Regions from separate parts of the Sellimonas catena genome, predicted to be linked through region 1. Evidence: riboswitches for the same ligand, from Rfam matches in the RefSeq annotation. Region 1 holds a riboswitch; the other holds the start of a gene.
What was found. Region 1 has a riboswitch for glycine ahead of glyA (serine hydroxymethyltransferase). Riboswitches for the same ligand answer to the same signal wherever they lie in the genome.
Positions count from the first base shown of each region.

Region 1 (8,971 bases):
ATCAGCTTTGCAATCGTTCTCATCTCGTCTTCTTTAAGCCCACGTGTTGTCACAGCCGGCGTTCCGATCCGGATGCCGCTTGTCACAAACGGACTTGCCGGGTCATTTGGCACCGCGTTTTTATTGACTGTGATATAAACCTCGTCCAGACGGCGCTGCAGTTCTTTTCCGGTAATGTTCATATTCTGGAGATCGACCAGCATCAGATGGTTGTCCGTTCCGCCGCTGACCAGATCAAAGCCTTCTTCCTTCAGTGCCTCGGCCAGTGCTTTTGCGTTCTTTAAAATCTGTTCCTGATAGGTCTTGAATTCCGGTTTTAACGCTTCCCCAAAGCAGACTGCCTTCGCGGCGATGATATGCATCAAAGGCCCACCCTGGGTTCCTGGAAATACCGCCTTGTTGATGGCCTTTGCGTGTTCTTCCTTGCACATGATTATGCCGCCTCTTGGTCCCCGCAGCGTCTTGTGGGTGGTCGTTGTCACCACATCTGCATAAGGAACCGGGCTCTGATGGAGTCCGGCCGCAACCAGTCCGGCAATATGCGCCATATCCACAAACAAAACGGCGCCCACTTCTTTCGCAATCTCCGCAAACCGGTCAAACCGGATCTCTCTTGGATATGCAGACGCCCCTGCAACAATCATCTTCGGTTTGCATTCCAGTGCTGTCTTTCGGATTTCATCGTAGTCCAGAAATCCTTCTTCATTGATGCTGTATGGTACAAAATGATAAAGAATTCCGGACATATTCACCGGTGAGCCGTGGGTCAGGTGTCCGCCATGGTCCAGATTGAGTCCCATCACCGTATCTCCCGGCTTCAGAAAGGCCTGATAAACCGCAATATTGGCGCTTGCCCCCGAATGTGGCTGCACACAGGCATGTTCGCATCCAAACAGCTGTTTTGCACGCTCGATTGCCAGATTTTCAATCACATCTACATATTCACAGCCTCCGTAATACCGTTTCCCCGGATATCCTTCCGCATACTTGTTTGTTGGTACTGTCCCCATCGCAAGCATCACCGCCGGGCTTACTACATTTTCCGATGCGATCAGCTCCAGATTTCTTCTCTGCCTTCCAAGTTCCTGTTCCAGAGCCCCGCCGACTTCCGGATCGTACTCTTTGATGTAGTTCGTAACATCTCCTACCATACTCATACGTATTTCCTCCTCAAATCAATATTCTTGCTTTTTCTGTCGATACGGATTCCGGCCGAAAATCCGGGGCAACAAAAAAAGCAGATCAAGTAACTTCTCCATCATGAGAAGTCCTTTCATCTGCCTCTGTCCTTTTACCTGAAAGATTATCCAGCAGTGCTGTGCTGCACGCCAGATTACTTCTTCGGTACAATCATATTGTTCTCCAGAGTGTTGTCCGAACCTGTTCCTTTTGCCTGAGAGTTTCTTGCATGCCCCTTCGGCTCCGGCTATCATTCCCGCGCCGCACACTGCGCCATAGTGGTATCTCACAGGTTCATCATTCAACTTTAAAGTTATTATAAAATTCACACACTCCAGAGTCAAGTGTTAAAAAATAAACTTATCAGTTAATATTTTGACAGTTATTTTGTGGACAATTTCTTCTTGTTTATCGCTTTTTTCTATGCTTTTTCCTCTTTAGCCAAGTGCCAGGCACCAAAGCGGAAGTGTCAGAAGCGACAACAGGGTACTGAGGAAAATCATCCCTGTCGCGTACCGTTCATCCCCGTGGTACTTGGAAGAAAGAAGCGCCGTTGTGACCGGAGCCGGCATTCCGGACATGATTACGGTAATCCCCCGCAGCACCGGATTCACCGGAAGAGGAGCTGTCACGGCAAATACAACCGCCGGGATCAATACGAGGCGGACTGCCGCATAAAATACCATGGTGCGGTCAATCAATCCTCTTGGATCCATCTCCGCCAGCATCATTCCGATCAGCATCATACTCATCGGCGTATTGGCGCTGCTCAATCCCTCCACCGCCCGGGTAAAGAAGTCCGGCCAGGATACCGGAAGAAACATGACGATCAGCCCCAGATAAATCGAAACAATGCAAGGATGAGTGACAACCTTTTTCAGCACATTCTTTTTCCGGCCCGGCAGAAAGCAGGAGACGCCAACCGACCACATGACCACCCGGACCGGGAGCATGAAGACTGACGCATACAAAAGCCCGGACGTCCCGTAAATACTTTCAATTACCGGATTTCCCAGAAAGCCGCCGTTAGAAACAATCGTCCCGTACCGGAGCGGCTTTCTCTTTTCCTCATCTGTTTTTTTGTACAACAGAAACGCTGACGCCACAGATATCATATTATACAGCACGGATAACAGCACCGTCATGACAACCGGCTTCCAGACATCATGATGGGGCTGTACAAGAAACGCATGAAAAATGTTAAACGGCAGCAGCACATACAGACACAGATCCACCATGTTCAACCTTCCTGTCGTGCCTACTATTCCTCTTTTTCTTACGATAAATCCAACGATCACAAAGAAGAACATCATCCCCTGCATCGTCAGCATATTTTCAAATACCATCCGCCTGCTCCTACAATCCGATCCGGTCCGCAATACCGCGCATTGCTTCCAGTGCAATGTCGATAAATTCGTCAAAATCCATGCCCGTAAATTCAATCGCTTCCATATAGTCGCGGTTGGCACCGGCTGCAAACCGAAGCTCACGGAAACGTTTGAGCACAGATTTATGTTTGACGCTTGCAATCTTTTTATCCGGATAGATCTGAGCAATGGCTTTCAAAAAACCGCTCATCGGATCGGATGCAAGAATCGCATACTGAAGTTTTGTTTTTGCTTTCACACCGCTTTCCGGATTGTGGGCACAGATCGCGTCAAACAGTACCGGATCGTCAATTCCTTCCTTCTTCAGGATTTCCACTGATGTCGGTCCATGGGTCTCCGGGTGCTCCTTCCATTCACAATGTTCCTCATCCAGATCATGAAGGAGCCCCACCACGCCCCAGTATTCTACTTCTTCAGGAGCAAGCTTCTCTGCGACTCCCCGCATGATCGCCTCCACTGCATAAGAATGCTCCAGATAGCGTTCTCCTTCCATGTATTTATGTAAAATCTCGTATGCCTGATCACGTGTAACCGCCATTGTTCTTTCCTCCTGAATCTATTCTTTGAATTATGTTACTGTGCCAGTGTTCCCATCGGATCCCACGGATTCAGATGAACCGGTTCCCCGGCCGCTTCCTCAAGCTGCTCTTTTGTCAAATATTTTTTATTGATCACTGCCTGGTATACATACCGGTCAAACCAGTCCGCACTCATCAGATAGTATCCTTTTTCCCCGTGCTCATCACTCCAGCTGTTCTGGATTTTCCATTTCCGTGCATTGCCTTCTTCGTCCAGATCTACGCCGGTAATCACCATCGCATGGTTCATTGCGCTTTCCCGGTAGTCCAGTCCGGCACCTTTTTCCATATCAAACTGCATGCCGTAGGTACCTTCAAAATCATAGCACTCCGTGCACCAGAGTCCCATGTCTCTTTCGCCGTATTTGCCGACATCACTTCCGAACCAAACGACCTCGCCGTCAGAAAGCTGACGGATAATCAGGCTTTTCAGCGTGTCCATCGGCAGATTGTAGTAACGCACCGGCGCACCTTCTGCGACATTTCCAAGATAGTCAACGGTGTAGCTCTTTCCAAACGGTTTATCTTCGGTAGGTGAATTGATGATGCTGACATAATCTTCACGAAGCTTCAGTCCCACATATTCTTCATAGAATGATTTTGGTGTCAGGTCACGTACTACATGGTATTTCTTATCCTTATCCACATATTCAAAGTCAAATTTCTTCGGCGGATTTCCGAAGCACATGCACAGGAAACTGTAAATCTCAGACATCATCGCTTTCTTTTCTCCCTGCACGTCTCCTCCGCTTCTGACTGTCTCACGAAGTTTTTCCGCACACAGGCGCAGTCTGGAATTCAGAAGGGCGTTCATCGCTCCTGTATTGCTGCTCTGATACGTCTCCTCCATTGCACTCTTCGGAACAACCCCGTACTTTTCCACAAGGTTGACAAACATATCCCACTGTCCTCCGTCTCCTACGCCTTCAGAGAGAATGTGGCATACAGTCCGGTCATCTGTCGGACGGTCCGCCAGATCAATAATGCTCTCAAGCATGTAATTTGCCTTTTCAAACTTGTCCCAGAATGCCGTATAGTTCTGAGAAAGCTCAAATTTATCCAGATTACATTTCTTCGCTGTTACTTCTCGCAGCACATTCAGTGCAGAGAAAATCCAGCACCGTCCGCTGGATTTCTGATTCGTCACCGGAAGCGTCGGAATATCAATCGAAAACGCATACTGTGAGGAGGCAAGTCCCGCATGACAGAAAGCCGCATCCTTTACCGAATGTTTATAAAGCGCGTTCGTCATCGCACGGCAGAGCGCACTGCCCGCATACTTCTCCTCAAAGCCTGAAATATCATCTGTTGTCAATCCTTGAAACTGATTCATTTTTCATCATCCTTTCCCTTTTTCTTTTGTCTTTACCCTATAGTATAGCACGAATTTGAAAACGGCGAAATACCCGACACTTGCTTTACAGGGTCAAAATATAAGCGCCCTGCGGGATTTCCCGCAGGGCGCTATGCTTTACCTGAGTAAACTATTCTACAGATCGTTCTTATTCTTCTGTTTCTGTCTCCTGGCTTTCCTCTTCGGATGTTTCTTCGGAAACTTCCTCTGCCGTCTCTTCAGCTATTTCCGCTTCCGGTTCTTCTGTCAGATCCAGATCTGCACCAAGAATCTCTGTATCCTCCTCAGCTGCTTCGGATTCTGCTTTCTCGTCTTCTTTTGCATTTTCCTTTTCTTCAGCTTCTCTGCGGAGGCGTGCCTCTTCTTCTTTCTGAGCTTCGATCATCGCATCTGTATTCAGCTTGATATTGCGGTATTTGCTCATACCGGTACCAACCGGAATCAGTTTACCGATGATAACGTTCTCTTTCAGACCGATCAGCGGATCGACTTTTCCTTTGATGGCTGCTTCTGTGAGGACTTTTGTTGTCTCCTGGAAGGAAGCTGCGGACAGGAAGGAGTTTGTAGCAAGTGCCGCCTTGGTAATACCAAGCATGATCTGCTCTCCTGTTGCCGGCTCTTTACCTTCAGCCACGAGTTCTTTATTTCTGTCTTCGAACTCAAGGGCGTCTACCATAGTGCCCGGAAGGAATTCGGAATCTCCGTTCTCCTCGATACGGACTTTCTTCAGCATCTGACGCACAATGACTTCGATGTGCTTATCGTTGATATCTACACCCTGGAGACGGTATACTCTCTGCACTTCCTGAATCATGTAATCCTGTACAGCACGCAGACCTTTGATTCTCAGGATATCGTGCGGGTTGACACTACCTTCTGTAAGCTCGTCTCCGGCTTCCAGTTCCACGCCGTCCTGAATCTTGATTCTGGAACCGTACGGAATGAGGTATGCCTTGGATTCCCCTGTCTCATTGTTGGTAACGATGATCTCACGTTTCTTCTTTGTATCGTTGATCGTTGCTTTTCCGGCGAACTCTGTAATGATTGCAAGTCCCTTTGGCTTTCTTGCCTCGAAAAGCTCTTCGACACGAGGAAGACCCTGTGTAATATCGTCACCGGCAACTCCACCTGTATGGAAGGTACGCATTGTAAGCTGTGTACCAGGCTCACCGATGGACTGGGCAGCGATGATTCCGACTGCCTCGCCGACCTGTACCGGCTCTCCTGTTGCCATGTTGGCGCCGTAACATTTTGCGCAGACACCCAGATGGGATTTACATGTCAGGATGGTACGGATCTTCACCTTTTTGATCTCGTTGCCGTTTTCATCCACACCTTTTGTTACGATCGCAGCCGCACGTTTCGGCGTAATCATGTGATTTGCTTTGACAATCACATTGCCTTCTCTGTCACAGATTGTCTCGCAGGAATAACGTCCTGTGATACGCTCCTGAAGGCTTTCAATCTCTTCATTTCCGTCCGTAAATGCCTTGACATACATTCCCGGGATTTCTTCTCCCTTCTCCACGCAGTCTACTTCGCGGATAGAAAGTTCCTGGGAAACGTCTACAAGACGTCTTGTCAAGTAACCGGAATCGGCTGTACGAAGCGCCGTATCGGACAGACCTTTACGTGCTCCGTGGGCGGACATGAAGTATTCCAGTACGTCCAGACCTTCACGGAAGTTGGACTTGATCGGCAGCTCGATCGTACGTCCGGTCGTATCTGCCATCAGACCACGCATACCGGCAAGCTGTTTGATCTGTTTGTCAGAACCACGGGCTCCGGAATCCGCCATCATGAAGATATTGTTGTATTTATCCAGACCGGAAAGCAGTGCCTCTGTCAGGGCATCGTCAGTTGCCTTCCATGTCTCAACGACTTCTTTGTAACGCTCCTCTTCTGTGATGAGACCACGTTTGAAGTTTCTTGTGATCTTATCCACCGTATCCTGTGCCTGCTGGATCATCTGCGGCTTCTGCGGCGGAACGGTCATATCGGAGATGGATACTGTCATAGCAGCTCTCGTAGAGAACTTGTATCCGATGGATTTTACGTTATCAAGTACTTCTGCTGTTGCAGATGCACCATGTGTATTGATAACCTTTTCCAGGATCTTCTTTAACTGCTTCTTGCCGACATGGAAATCGACTTCCAGAAGAAGCTCATTTCCTTCTACGGTTCTATCCACGAATCCGAGATCCTGCGGAATGATTTCGTTGAAGAGGAACCGTCCCAGTGTGGACTCTACTGTTCCCGACTTCACAGTTCCGTCCGGCATTGTCTTGGAGACACGTACCTTGATCCGTGAGTGCAGTGTGATTACCTGGTTTTCGTAGGCAAGGATTGCTTCGTTTACGCTCTTGAAGAACTTGCCTTCACCTTTCACGCCTGGTCTTTCCTGTGTCAGGTAGTAGATACCAAGTACCATATCCTGTGAAGGAACAGCTACCGGACCGCCGTCTGACGGTTTCAGAAGGTTGTTCGGTGAAAGGAGAAGGAAACGGCACTCTGCCTGTGCTTCTACGGAAAGCGGAAGATGAACCGCCATCTGGTCACCGTCGAAGTCGGCATTGAACGCTGTACATACGAGCGGGTGAAGCTTGATTGCCTTTCCTTCTACAAGAATCGGCTCGAATGCCTGGATACCAAGTCTGTGCAGTGTAGGGGCACGGTTCAGCATAACCGGATGCTCTTTAATGACATCTTCCAGGACATCCCAGACTTCTGTCTGAAGTCTTTCCACCATTTTCTTTGCGTTTTTGATATTGTGTGCTGTACCGTTTGCAACAAGCTCTTTCATTACGAACGGTTTGAACAGCTCGATTGCCATTTCTTTCGGCAGACCGCACTGATAGATCTTCAGTTCCGGTCCTACTACGATAACGGAACGTCCGGAATAGTCAACACGTTTTCCGAGCAGGTTCTGACGGAAACGTCCGGACTTTCCTTTTAACATATCGGAAAGAGATTTCAGGGCACGGTTTCCCGGTCCTGTAACCGGACGGCCGCGGCGGCCGTTGTCGATCAGGGCGTCAACTGCTTCCTGAAGCATTCTCTTTTCGTTTCTTACGATGATATCCGGGGCTCCAAGCTCCAGAAGTCTTCTCAGACGGTTGTTACGGTTGATGATTCTTCTGTAAAGGTCATTTAAGTCAGATGTTGCAAAACGTCCTCCATCAAGCTGAACCATCGGACGCAGATCCGGCGGAATAACCGGGATGACCGTCATGATCATCCACTCCGGTTTGTTTCCGGATTCACGGAACGCTTCCACAACTTCCAGACGTTTTACGATTCTTGCACGTTTCTGTCCGGTCGCTCCTTCGAGTCCGTCTCTTAACTCATGGTATTCCTTTTCCAGATCAATATTCTTTAACAGTTCCTGAATCGCTTCCGCGCCCATGCCGACACGGAATGCGCTTCCCCATTTTTCTCTTGCTTCCTGATATTCCTGTTCGGAGAGCACCTGTTTGTACTGTAAATCTGTCTCCCCTTTATCGAGTACAATGTAGGAAGCAAAGTACAGTACTTTCTCCAGTGTTCTCGGAGAAAGGTCGAGAATCAGTCCCATCCGGCTAGGGATTCCTTTAAAATACCAGATATGGGATACCGGAGCCGCCAGTGCGATATGTCCCATACGCTCACGGCGTACTGCAGATTTCGTAACCTCAACACCGCAGCGGTCACAGATCACACCTTTATAACGGATTTTCTTATATTTACCACAGTGACATTCCCAGTCCTTGCTTGGTCCGAAAATACGTTCGCAGAACAGCCCGTCGCGTTCCGGCTTTAAAGTTCTGTAGTTGATGGTCTCCGGCTTTGTTACCTCGCCTCTTGACCACTCCAGAATCTTTTCAGGTGATGCCAGCCCGATCTTGATCGCATCAAAGGTCATCGGCTGATACGTCGCTTCATTATTGTTTCCCGTCATTACGGCACCCCTTTCTATTCTTCATCTGACATTTCGTCAAAATCAATCGTAAAGTCTTCGTCGTTAAAATCCAGTTCTTCTTCATCCTGTCCTTCTTCGATGTCAACTAATTCTTCTCCCTGGAATTCCTGCTGTGAGAAACCATGCTCACCGTAGGACTCCCTGTCGTTGGAATACCTTCTGTCTCCTTCAATGATTGCATTTAAGTTCGTCTCACCGTAATCAGATGTTTCCATGATCTCGACTTCTGTATTGTCTTCTCTGAGCACACGTACATCCAGTCCGAGAGACTGAAGCTCTTTTAAAAGTACCTTGAAGGACTCCGGAATACCCGGCTCCGGAATGTTGTCTCCTTTGATGATGGCTTCGTATGTCTTCACACGGCCGATCACATCATCGGATTTCACTGTCAGGATCTCCTGCAGGGTGTAGGACGCACCGTATGCCTCCAGTGCCCATACCTCCATCTCTCCGAAACGCTGTCCACCGAACTGTGCTTTACCACCGAGCGGCTGCTGTGTAACGAGGGAGTAAG
Region 1 is NZ_BSBO01000003.1:130,108-139,078, reverse strand. Features, by position in the region: gene glyA (serine hydroxymethyltransferase) at 1-1,151, opposite strand, end outside; glycine riboswitch at 1,274-1,376, opposite strand; gene Selli1_RS02610 (AEC family transporter) at 1,617-2,525, opposite strand; gene Selli1_RS02605 (HD domain-containing protein) at 2,536-3,105, opposite strand; gene Selli1_RS02600 (C1 family peptidase) at 3,141-4,478, opposite strand; gene rpoC (DNA-directed RNA polymerase subunit beta') at 4,648-8,436, opposite strand; gene rpoB (DNA-directed RNA polymerase subunit beta) at 8,451-8,971, opposite strand, start outside.

Region 2 (8,971 bases), on a different contig from region 1:
TTTTTCTGTCTGGCGTGCGCCGTCAACATTCAGAATGCCGACTGTCGGTTTTGCGATTCCGCAAGCCTTTGCAGCAATTACGCCGTAAACAGCATTTTTAATCATACCTTCAATACGGTCGGTACTGGAAGTTCCTGTCGTATTGGCGATAAACATTTCTTTTCCTTTAGCAGGTGTTACAACGCGTCCAACAGTAGATACACCGATCGGGAACGGGAAGTGCATTGTTACAGCACCGTCGATCTCCTTGTTTTTCAGCATATCTTCCATCTTTTTATGACCTTCTTCATCGTCAGCCACTTTGATTGTTGTTACGCCTTCTGCTTCCAGAGTTCCGATGTAATATACATCTACGCCCTGCTTTGCTGCCATCACCGCTGCCTGCATGGAATTTTCTTCACCGTGTTCGCTGCCCATTCCTGTCAGAGCAATTTTCGGGCGTTTGCCGTACTGGCCGCTCTCCAGTCCCTGTGCCATTTCCATAAAGGTAGAGGCAATTACTTTTTCAATACTACTTGCCATTTTCTACACCTCACTATTCTGCCATCAGAGTTTCAGCGAATTCTTTCATAGCTTTTGCGATCAGGCCTTTTACTTCTTCTTCAGATACAGCAGATTCTGCGCTGTTTCCTTCATTTGCCTGGATTACAAAAGATACACCATCGAACAGGTTTGTCATACGTCCAAGGAAGAGACTTCCTTTTCCGATGATCATTGCTTTCTTGATCTTTCCTTCCAGAATATCTTCACGTGCAAATCCGATGTACGGAACACCTGACGGAATATGTCCCTGTGTCGGAGCCCATCCTGTCAGACCATGCTGTGCGATGAAGTCCGGAAGAGCTTTTCTGTCGATATCGCCGCGTTTTACAGCAAGCGCACCGATCATCTTGTAGTTTGCAAGCGGAACATCACCTGCTCCAGCCGGTTTTGTGATATCCGGATTCTGCATTTCCGGTGAGAATTTGTCAATATCTGTTACTTTCCAGCCTACTCTGTCAAGCGGGTCTGTTACAAGACTTCCGATAACAGCCTGAGGTGCGGAACCGGTTCCTACTGTATGACGTCCAAGAACATCCAGATTGATTTCCGGGTTTACACCATCGTTTTCTGTAACGACAACCGCAAATCCTCCAAGGCAGTCTTCCAGGATCGGAAGGCCTTTTTTCACGTGGTCTTTACCGTTCATACCAAGTTTTGCAGTACATCCACCTGCTGTAACAACAACAGTTTTATATGCTCCGGATTTTACGAGAGCAGCTGCCTCAATCAGAGCGTGGGATGGTCCTGCACAGAATCCACGGGAGTCAGATCCTGTTGCGGATACAAGTCCTGCTACTTCTGCAGCAGCTTTCGCGAAGTTACCGCCGCCTCTCTGGTTCATATCACCACATGCTTCCTCAGCACAGTCGATAACGTACTCAACGTCTTCCTTGTTGATTCCAGCATTGCGGATTGCATATAACAGAGCAAGTACGCTGGAAGCTTTGCTCATCAGGTTTTCATGCATTACATGAGCAGAGAGGTTCACGTCGATGTCGTGAGCTGTTCTTACACATCCAACGAGTTCGTTGTTGTGGTACAGTCCTTCTGCATGCTCATTTTCGATAAAGTGTTTGATTTCGTCCAGCTCATAACCTTCTTCAATCTTGGAGATGATATCCTCTGTGATGATCGGGTCAGCAGCCAGAGCATCTTTATGAGCGCTTACGAAGTTCTTGTCAAGTTTTACAACTTCGAACATATCGCAAGCCTGTACTAAAAGAAGGAACTCTTCTTCCGGCATAATTTCACCGAATTTTCCGTATCTTTCAGATCCTTCTCTTGTTTTGTCATAGTAAGGGAATTCAACCTGGGAAAGTTCTTCCGGTGTAGCGTTTCCAATGTAAACCTGGTTTGGCCAGTAGTTTACACATTCTTCATAAGAGCGTAAATGACCTCTTAATTCTTTTAAATATTCTGATTCCGGATTGACAACTCTTTCTGTTGTCTGTGTTGTTCCGTTATATACTACCATTTCAGGAGTATGTGCCAATACATAGCTGGCTCCTTTAATTACACTGTTCATTGTTAGTGTCCACCTTTCTTTACGTTATAAAAAGGAATTATGTTGTAGAAAAAGCGGTGAGGTAAGTATTTACCCCACCGCTCCTGAATCCGAAATCCGGTATTTCAGATTTTCCTATAAATACTTACAGTATTCGTCACGGATTGCAGACATTTCGTCTACGATGTCGTCAACATCAAGAACCATTTCCATCATGCCGACCTGCTCATCGTATACCGCTTCATCAAACTCTTCTTTCAGTTCTGGTTCACAAACGTGATATGTCGTGAGTCCAAGCTGGACCCCTGTCAATGGACCTGCGAATGTTGGGTCACCAGCAGTAACTGTTTCAGCTGCAAGACCAGCAGCTTCACCTTCAGCAGCACCAAGTACTACTACCAGGTTTTCTGGTCCGAATTCATCTGCGAATTCTTTAACCCTCTTCTGATTCTCAAGATCCATTGCGCCTGCGCTCGTTCAGACGAAACATTCTGTTGAAGAAAAAACAATTTCTCCACCGGCTGTCTTTACGCATTCTGCGATAGCCGGTCCCGGAACACCATCACGGTCACCAATAATAATGACTTTTTTACCTTCTAAAATTGCCATGATGTTTTTCCTCCTTCCCTTCATTTTAATAATTGGTTGATAAATATTTATTCAGGGCACCGCTTTATGCCCTCGTAAAGCCCGAAAGGGCAATTACGCAAAAGAAATTTACGCCATAGCGTAGTATTTTTTAACCATCTCTTCTACTGCTTCCGGAGTAGCGTCATCTTTTACTAACTCTTCCACTTTTTCACCATCTTTATAGATAGCAATAACCGGAAGTCCAAGGATCTTCTGGCCGATTGCAAGACGGCGTGCTTTTGTTGTATTTAAAGATGTAAATTTGATTTTGTCGCCATATTTGTCAGCATATGCATGAACATGCGGCATTAAAGCCTGGCAAGGTACGCATCCATCTCCGAAGAAATCTACGAGAACGTATCCTTCTGCCTGCAGAACTTCTGGTTCAAATGTTTTCTTATCTACTTCTAACATTGTTAAACTCCTCCTTAATACTTCTTATTCGTTTTCGTTGATATATTTTTCAGCCTGTGTAGCAGCAATTGCTCCATCTGCAGCAGCTGTTACTACCTGACGAAGGCTCTTGATACGAACATCACCTGCCACAAATACGCCAGGAATGTTTGTATGCATGTTTTCATCGGATTTGATATATCCTCTTTCGTCCATGTCGATCACGCCTTCGAAAATTTTGGAATTAGGGATTGTTCCGATAAATCCGAATACACCGAACATTCCGTCATCTTCGTCTGCTTCGATTGTAGTAAGTTCGCCAGTCTTAACGTTCTTAACTGTCATGGAAGAAAGAATACCGTCACCGTTTACTTCTTCTACAACGGTATCCCATAAGAAATGGAGTTTGTCATTCTTAAACGCCTTTTCCTGAATGGACTTCGCTGCACGAAGTTCATCACGTCTGTGGATGATTGTAACTTTTCTTGCGAATTTTGTAAGATACATCGCTTCTTCAACAGCAGAATCTCCGCCGCCTACTACGAAAACTTCAAAATCTTCAAAGAAGTTGGCATCACATGTTGCGCAGTAAGAAATACCTTTTCCCATAAATTCTTTTTCGTTTTTGCATCCAATCGGACGTGCAAAAGCGCCGGTTGCAATGATCACTGTTTTTCCAAGATATTCTGCCTTGGCACTCTTCAGCTTTTTCACATCGCCATCCAGTTCAACAGCATTGATTACGTCTGTCACACGCTCTGCGCCAAACTTCTCAGCCTGTTCTGTCATTCTTGCGATCAGAGAAGGGCCGCTTTCTCCCTCCACGATCTGTCCCGGATAGTTTTCAATTTCATCCGTGATAGCAATCTGTCCGCCGTCTTTTCCTTTTTCAATGATCAGAGTGGATAAGCGGCTTCTTCCGGCATAAAGGCCTGCTGCTAATCCGGCCGGTCCTGCTCCCAGGATGATTACGTCATAAATTTTGCTCATAACGTTTACTCCTTCTTTCCTATAATGTCTTTATCCTTACGTCCGGAAGGCTGCAGGCCTGTCCGGACGCTGAATTCCACATGACGCCAATCAAGAGGGCGTTTTCAGACTCTTATTTATCGAAAATCGTCTGATCTTCAACTTCTGTAGTAAGAGCATTTAATGCTTTTTCTACGATTTCTTTACGAAGTTTGTATTCTTCGTCTTTATCAAGTGCCGGGTTGCCAAGCGGATGAGGAATGGCAATAGCCGGAACGATTCTGTTTGCACCAACTGTCATGGAGATTGGTGTAACTGTGCAGACATGAACAACCGGAAGTCCGGCAGCTTCGATGCCTTTAACAAGCGTTGCACCGCAACGCGTACAGGTACCTCATGTAGAGGTGAGGATAACTGCGTCAACTCCATCAGCTTTCATCTTCGGAGCGAACTCTTCAGCGAATGCTTTTGCAGAAGCAACGGCTGTTCCGTTACCAACTGTTGTATAGAATTTATCATACAGTTTTCCAATCTTACCTTCTTTTTCCATTTCACGGAGAACATCCACCGGAAGTACGCGGTCCGGATCTTCGTTTGCGTATACCGGGTCGTATCCGCCATGTGCTGTCTCGAATGTTTCTTCTGTCAGATCATCTACGCCTGCAATGCTGTATTCACCGTATTTGGAAGCATTGGAGCTTTCAATATGATCCGGATTTCCCTTCGGTACAATACCACCGGATGTAACCAGTGCAATTGTTGCTTTGGAAAGATCTTTTACAGCCGGATTCGGAGCAACTCTGTCGAATGTCGGCATCGGATACTCTGTTTCAAACGGTTTGCCGGCGATCTTCTTAAGAAGCATTTCAACGGCACGTTTGGATCCGCGTTTTTCTTCGAAGAAGTTTACACGAACACCGTTCGGCATATAACCTTCCTGACAGGAAGCACCGATCTTCTCATGTTTTGCAAGTTTAAGAGCAAGCGGAGCCATGCTTCCGACTGCTTTTCTCATTCCTGCAGCAGAGTTCTTTGTAGCTACTGTGTAAACTTTGTTTTTGAACATATCAGCACCAGGGTTTTCTGTGTACATACCTGTCACTGCCGGAATACCAAGTTCTTCCTGTACAGCGTCACAGATTGTACCGCAGGCAACACCGTAACGTCCGGCATTGAATGCAGGACCTGCTACGAATACATCCGGGTTGTATTTTTTAACGATTTCAATAATTTCTGCTTTTGCTTTGTCAAGGTTTTCGTTGAAGTAAGAATCACCGCAGATGATAGTAGCAACGATTTCTGCTTCTTCTCCGAATGCCTGTTTAAATGCCATACCTGGTCCGACAACTTCGCCCTCGCGAACTTCTACCGGGTAATCAGCTTTTTCTTCTCCACCAATATTAGCGAAGAACTGATTGATATAATGAACTACTTTTAACATCTTTTTCTTCCTCCTTCACTATCTGGCGCTTAAGTAACCAAATCCTGTTTCGTTTGTTGCACCTGTAATTGCCTGGATTTCAACTTCGATTGTTCCGTCTTCACGTAAGCTGTGTTCGTTACCGCCGGCAATAGTGTTGACATAATCCAGAGTTCCGATTACTTTGTCAAGTTTCGGAAGTACGACTACCTGGTTTGCGTTACCGCCTGTTACAACTGCATCTGCTGCAACGTCAGCGTCAGCAAGTGACTGGGATTTTCCATCGCGTCCAGCATATTCGTCTGTGATGATGACAGTCTTAACGCCTTCTGCTTCAATTTTCTTACAGTTCATGATAAGGTCTGTATCCGGGTTACCGAATCCTTCCTGAGATACGATAACTGCATCCAGATCAAGAAGACGGCAAAGTTTTGCTGTCCAGTCAGAAGAACGCTGTTTGTCAGCAAGGTATACGTTTTCGTTTGTCAGGATCTGGCATACGAAGTTGATTGTCTTGCCGTGTTCTTCAAAGAGGTCATGTACAACCGGGTTGTTTTCGTGTACGTATGTAGGGTTCTTGTCACATGCAGATACACAGTTACCGGAAACGATTGCACCGTCCATTACTTCTGTCGGGTTGATGATTGTGGAAAGTGTTCTCTTTGCGTCAACGCCGTATACATATGTATCATGCAGAAGTCCCTGGCTCTGAAGCATCTGTACATATGCTACTCTCGGAAGTCCCGGAAGTTTTTCCATTCCTTCTTTGATTCCATATGTTTCATATACTTTTGTTTCATCCGGTGTGAGTTCTCTTGCGAGTTCACCAAGATATACAGCAACACGGAAACCTGCGAAACGTACAGCTGCTTCATATTCATGCTGTTTGATTCCGTCAACCGGCTCACATACAACTACAAAGTTGTTCAGTTTGGAGAATGGTGTGTAGTCAGCTCCCGGGCCTGTCATATCGATGATACCTTCCTGGAATCCGACAATCTTACCTGCTGTTACGACAGCCATTCCCTTTAATGCGTATGTTTTTCCTTCGCCGACTGTGTCAACTTTGGAAATAACTCCCGGGAAAACTCCTCCGCGTCCTTCAACCTTTACACGAGGTTCGATAACGTCTTTTACCGGTGTGATTCTTACGCTTTCTCCCGGTCTTGCGATGTCAAATTTTACGCTTTTGATGTGCTCGTCCTCAAGGACAACTTCTTTTACAGCTTCTTCGGATACATAAAGAACACCGTCTTCAATTTTAGACTCAGTGCCAAACTGGATGTCCTTGATAAAAATGTGTCCAACTTCTAATCTCACTGTAATTCCCTCCTTCTAAATAATGAAATCTATGCCCCAAAGTACCCCAGTACTTTATAGCCTTTTTCTTTTACCAGGCATCTGCCGACGGAAGTGCACTGGATATTAATGTGTAATCAATCAGCCTGAAATCTTCATAAACCTGCGGCGCATATTTATCCGATTTGAACTGAAACTTGCCGACGGAGGCAATGGCCCGTTCGATAATTTCAATTCCCATCAGGTCTGTCTCGCCGCTCTTTCGGGAAACCATTACTGATTTGTAAGGTGTTTCATTCGGCTTAACACTTCCGGAAAGCGGATGCGTTAAGAGCTTGTACCCTTTACATACTTCTTCTTTTACTTTTTTCAAAACATCTTCATATGAGCAGTCATAAAACTCCACATCATGATCCTGCCCGAGCTTTTCACGAACGAGCGGGTTGTTTGTTATAATTCTATAATCCTTCTTCATGGCTCCACCTATTAAAAAAGGACGGCTGACTTCCGCCGAAGCAGAATACAAGGCCGCCCTTCTGTCTTATGTATGTCATCCTGATATATTTGTCATACACGATTCAGAATGTGGTCCTTTCCCTGATCCTTTTGCCTGAAAGTTTCACCTTTGGTCTGTAAGGTTTGCATCTTCGGCGGTTCATTTGCGAACTCTCTCGCAGGAAAAATCATCCCACTATTCAATTGTCATATGCGCAGAATATGTCTTTCACAATTCTGTTTTGAGTATACCACATCGATTTATAGATTTCCAGCTTTTTATTCGATTTGCACATAGTTTTTTTCTATAAACCATTTCTCTTGGTCATGTTGATACGCTCTTTGTTATTTTTTCTTCTTTCTCTGAAGCTCAGGATGCTTCGGCAGGAAGTTTTTAAAGTAATCGTCGTGGGTCTTCTTGATCATGCCGCTCAATGCAAAGAGGGCGATAATGTTAGGAACAACCATCATACTGTTGAAGCAGTCTGCCATATTCCATACAAGGTCAACCTGTGCAAGAGAACCAAGTACTACGCATACACAAACGAGAACCGAATAAACCGGAACCGCTTTTGGTCCGAAGAGATACTTGATATTCGCTTCTCCGAAGAAATACCATCCGATAATGGTAGAGGAAGCGAAGAAGAACATACAGATCGCAATAAAGATCTCTCCGCCTTTTCCATAAAGAGTCGAATACGCAAACTGGCTGAGTGCCGCTGCAGAATAACCGCCTTCAACAATTTCGTATGACTTCGGAAGTGCCTGAGTTGTTACAATAACGAGAGCTGTCATTGTAAGAACGATAAACGTATCAATGAATACACCTGTCATTGCCACAAATCCCTGTTCTACCGGATGATCTACCTTTGCAACCGCATGCGCATGAGGTGTGGAACCCATACCGGCTTCGTTGGAGAACAGTCCTCGTGCAACACCTTTTGTAATCGCCTTGGAAACTGTAGCACCGATCGCACCGCCTGCGATGGCATCAGGTGCAAATGCGCCTACAATAATCTGCTCAAATGCCAGTGGAATATTTCTCCAGTTATAGATAATAATAATCAGAGAACCGACAATGTAAAGTGCCGCCATAAGCGGAACCATAAGCTCGGTAACTTTTGCAATACGTTTCATTCCGCCTGTGAAAATGAACAATGCAATAACTGCTACAACTACACCTGTGATCCACTGCGGAATACCAAATGCCGTATGGAAAGAAGATGCGATAGAGTTAGACTGAACTGCATTACCCATGAAACCAAGTGCGAAAATCAGAAGTACCGCAAAAATCGCTGCAAGTACTCTGCCGAATGTACCTTTGAATGCTGCGCGAATGTAGTAAACAGGTCCTCCTGTTATAATTCCGTCGCTGCCGACTTTCTTGTACTTCTGTGCCATAATTGCCTCGCAGTAGATCGTCGCCATGCCAAGGAATGCTGCCACCCACATCCAGAATACAGCACCTGGACCGCCGATCGCAATCGCTGTCGCAGCGCCTGCAATATTACCAGTTCCTACCTGAGCAGCAATCGCTGTCGCCAGCGCCTGGAAAGAACTCATTCCGTCTTTCCCTGCTTCTCCTTTTTTGGAAAACAATCCGCCGAATGTACGTCTCAGGCCTTCCGTGAAGCCACGAACCTGAATGAAACCGGTACGGATGGAAAACCAGATACCTCCTCCTACAAGTGCTACGATCAGGATATAGTTCGACAGAT
Region 2 is NZ_BSBO01000001.1:63,984-72,954, forward strand. Features, by position in the region: gene grdD (glycine/sarcosine/betaine reductase complex component C subunit alpha) at 1-522, opposite strand, end outside; gene grdC (glycine/sarcosine/betaine reductase complex component C subunit beta) at 536-2,068, opposite strand; gene grdA (glycine/sarcosine/betaine reductase complex selenoprotein A) at 2,183-2,656, opposite strand; gene trxA (thioredoxin TrxA) at 2,765-3,091, opposite strand; gene trxB (thioredoxin-disulfide reductase) at 3,116-4,060, opposite strand; gene grdB (glycine reductase complex selenoprotein B) at 4,173-5,480, opposite strand; gene Selli1_RS00405 (glycine/sarcosine/betaine reductase component B subunit) at 5,499-6,779, opposite strand; gene Selli1_RS00410 (GrdX family protein) at 6,850-7,233, opposite strand; glycine riboswitch at 7,347-7,444, opposite strand; gene Selli1_RS00415 (alanine/glycine:cation symporter family protein) at 7,599-8,971, opposite strand, start outside.
Region 2: another riboswitch for glycine. It lies ahead of Selli1_RS00410 (GrdX family protein); the one in region 1 lies ahead of glyA (serine hydroxymethyltransferase).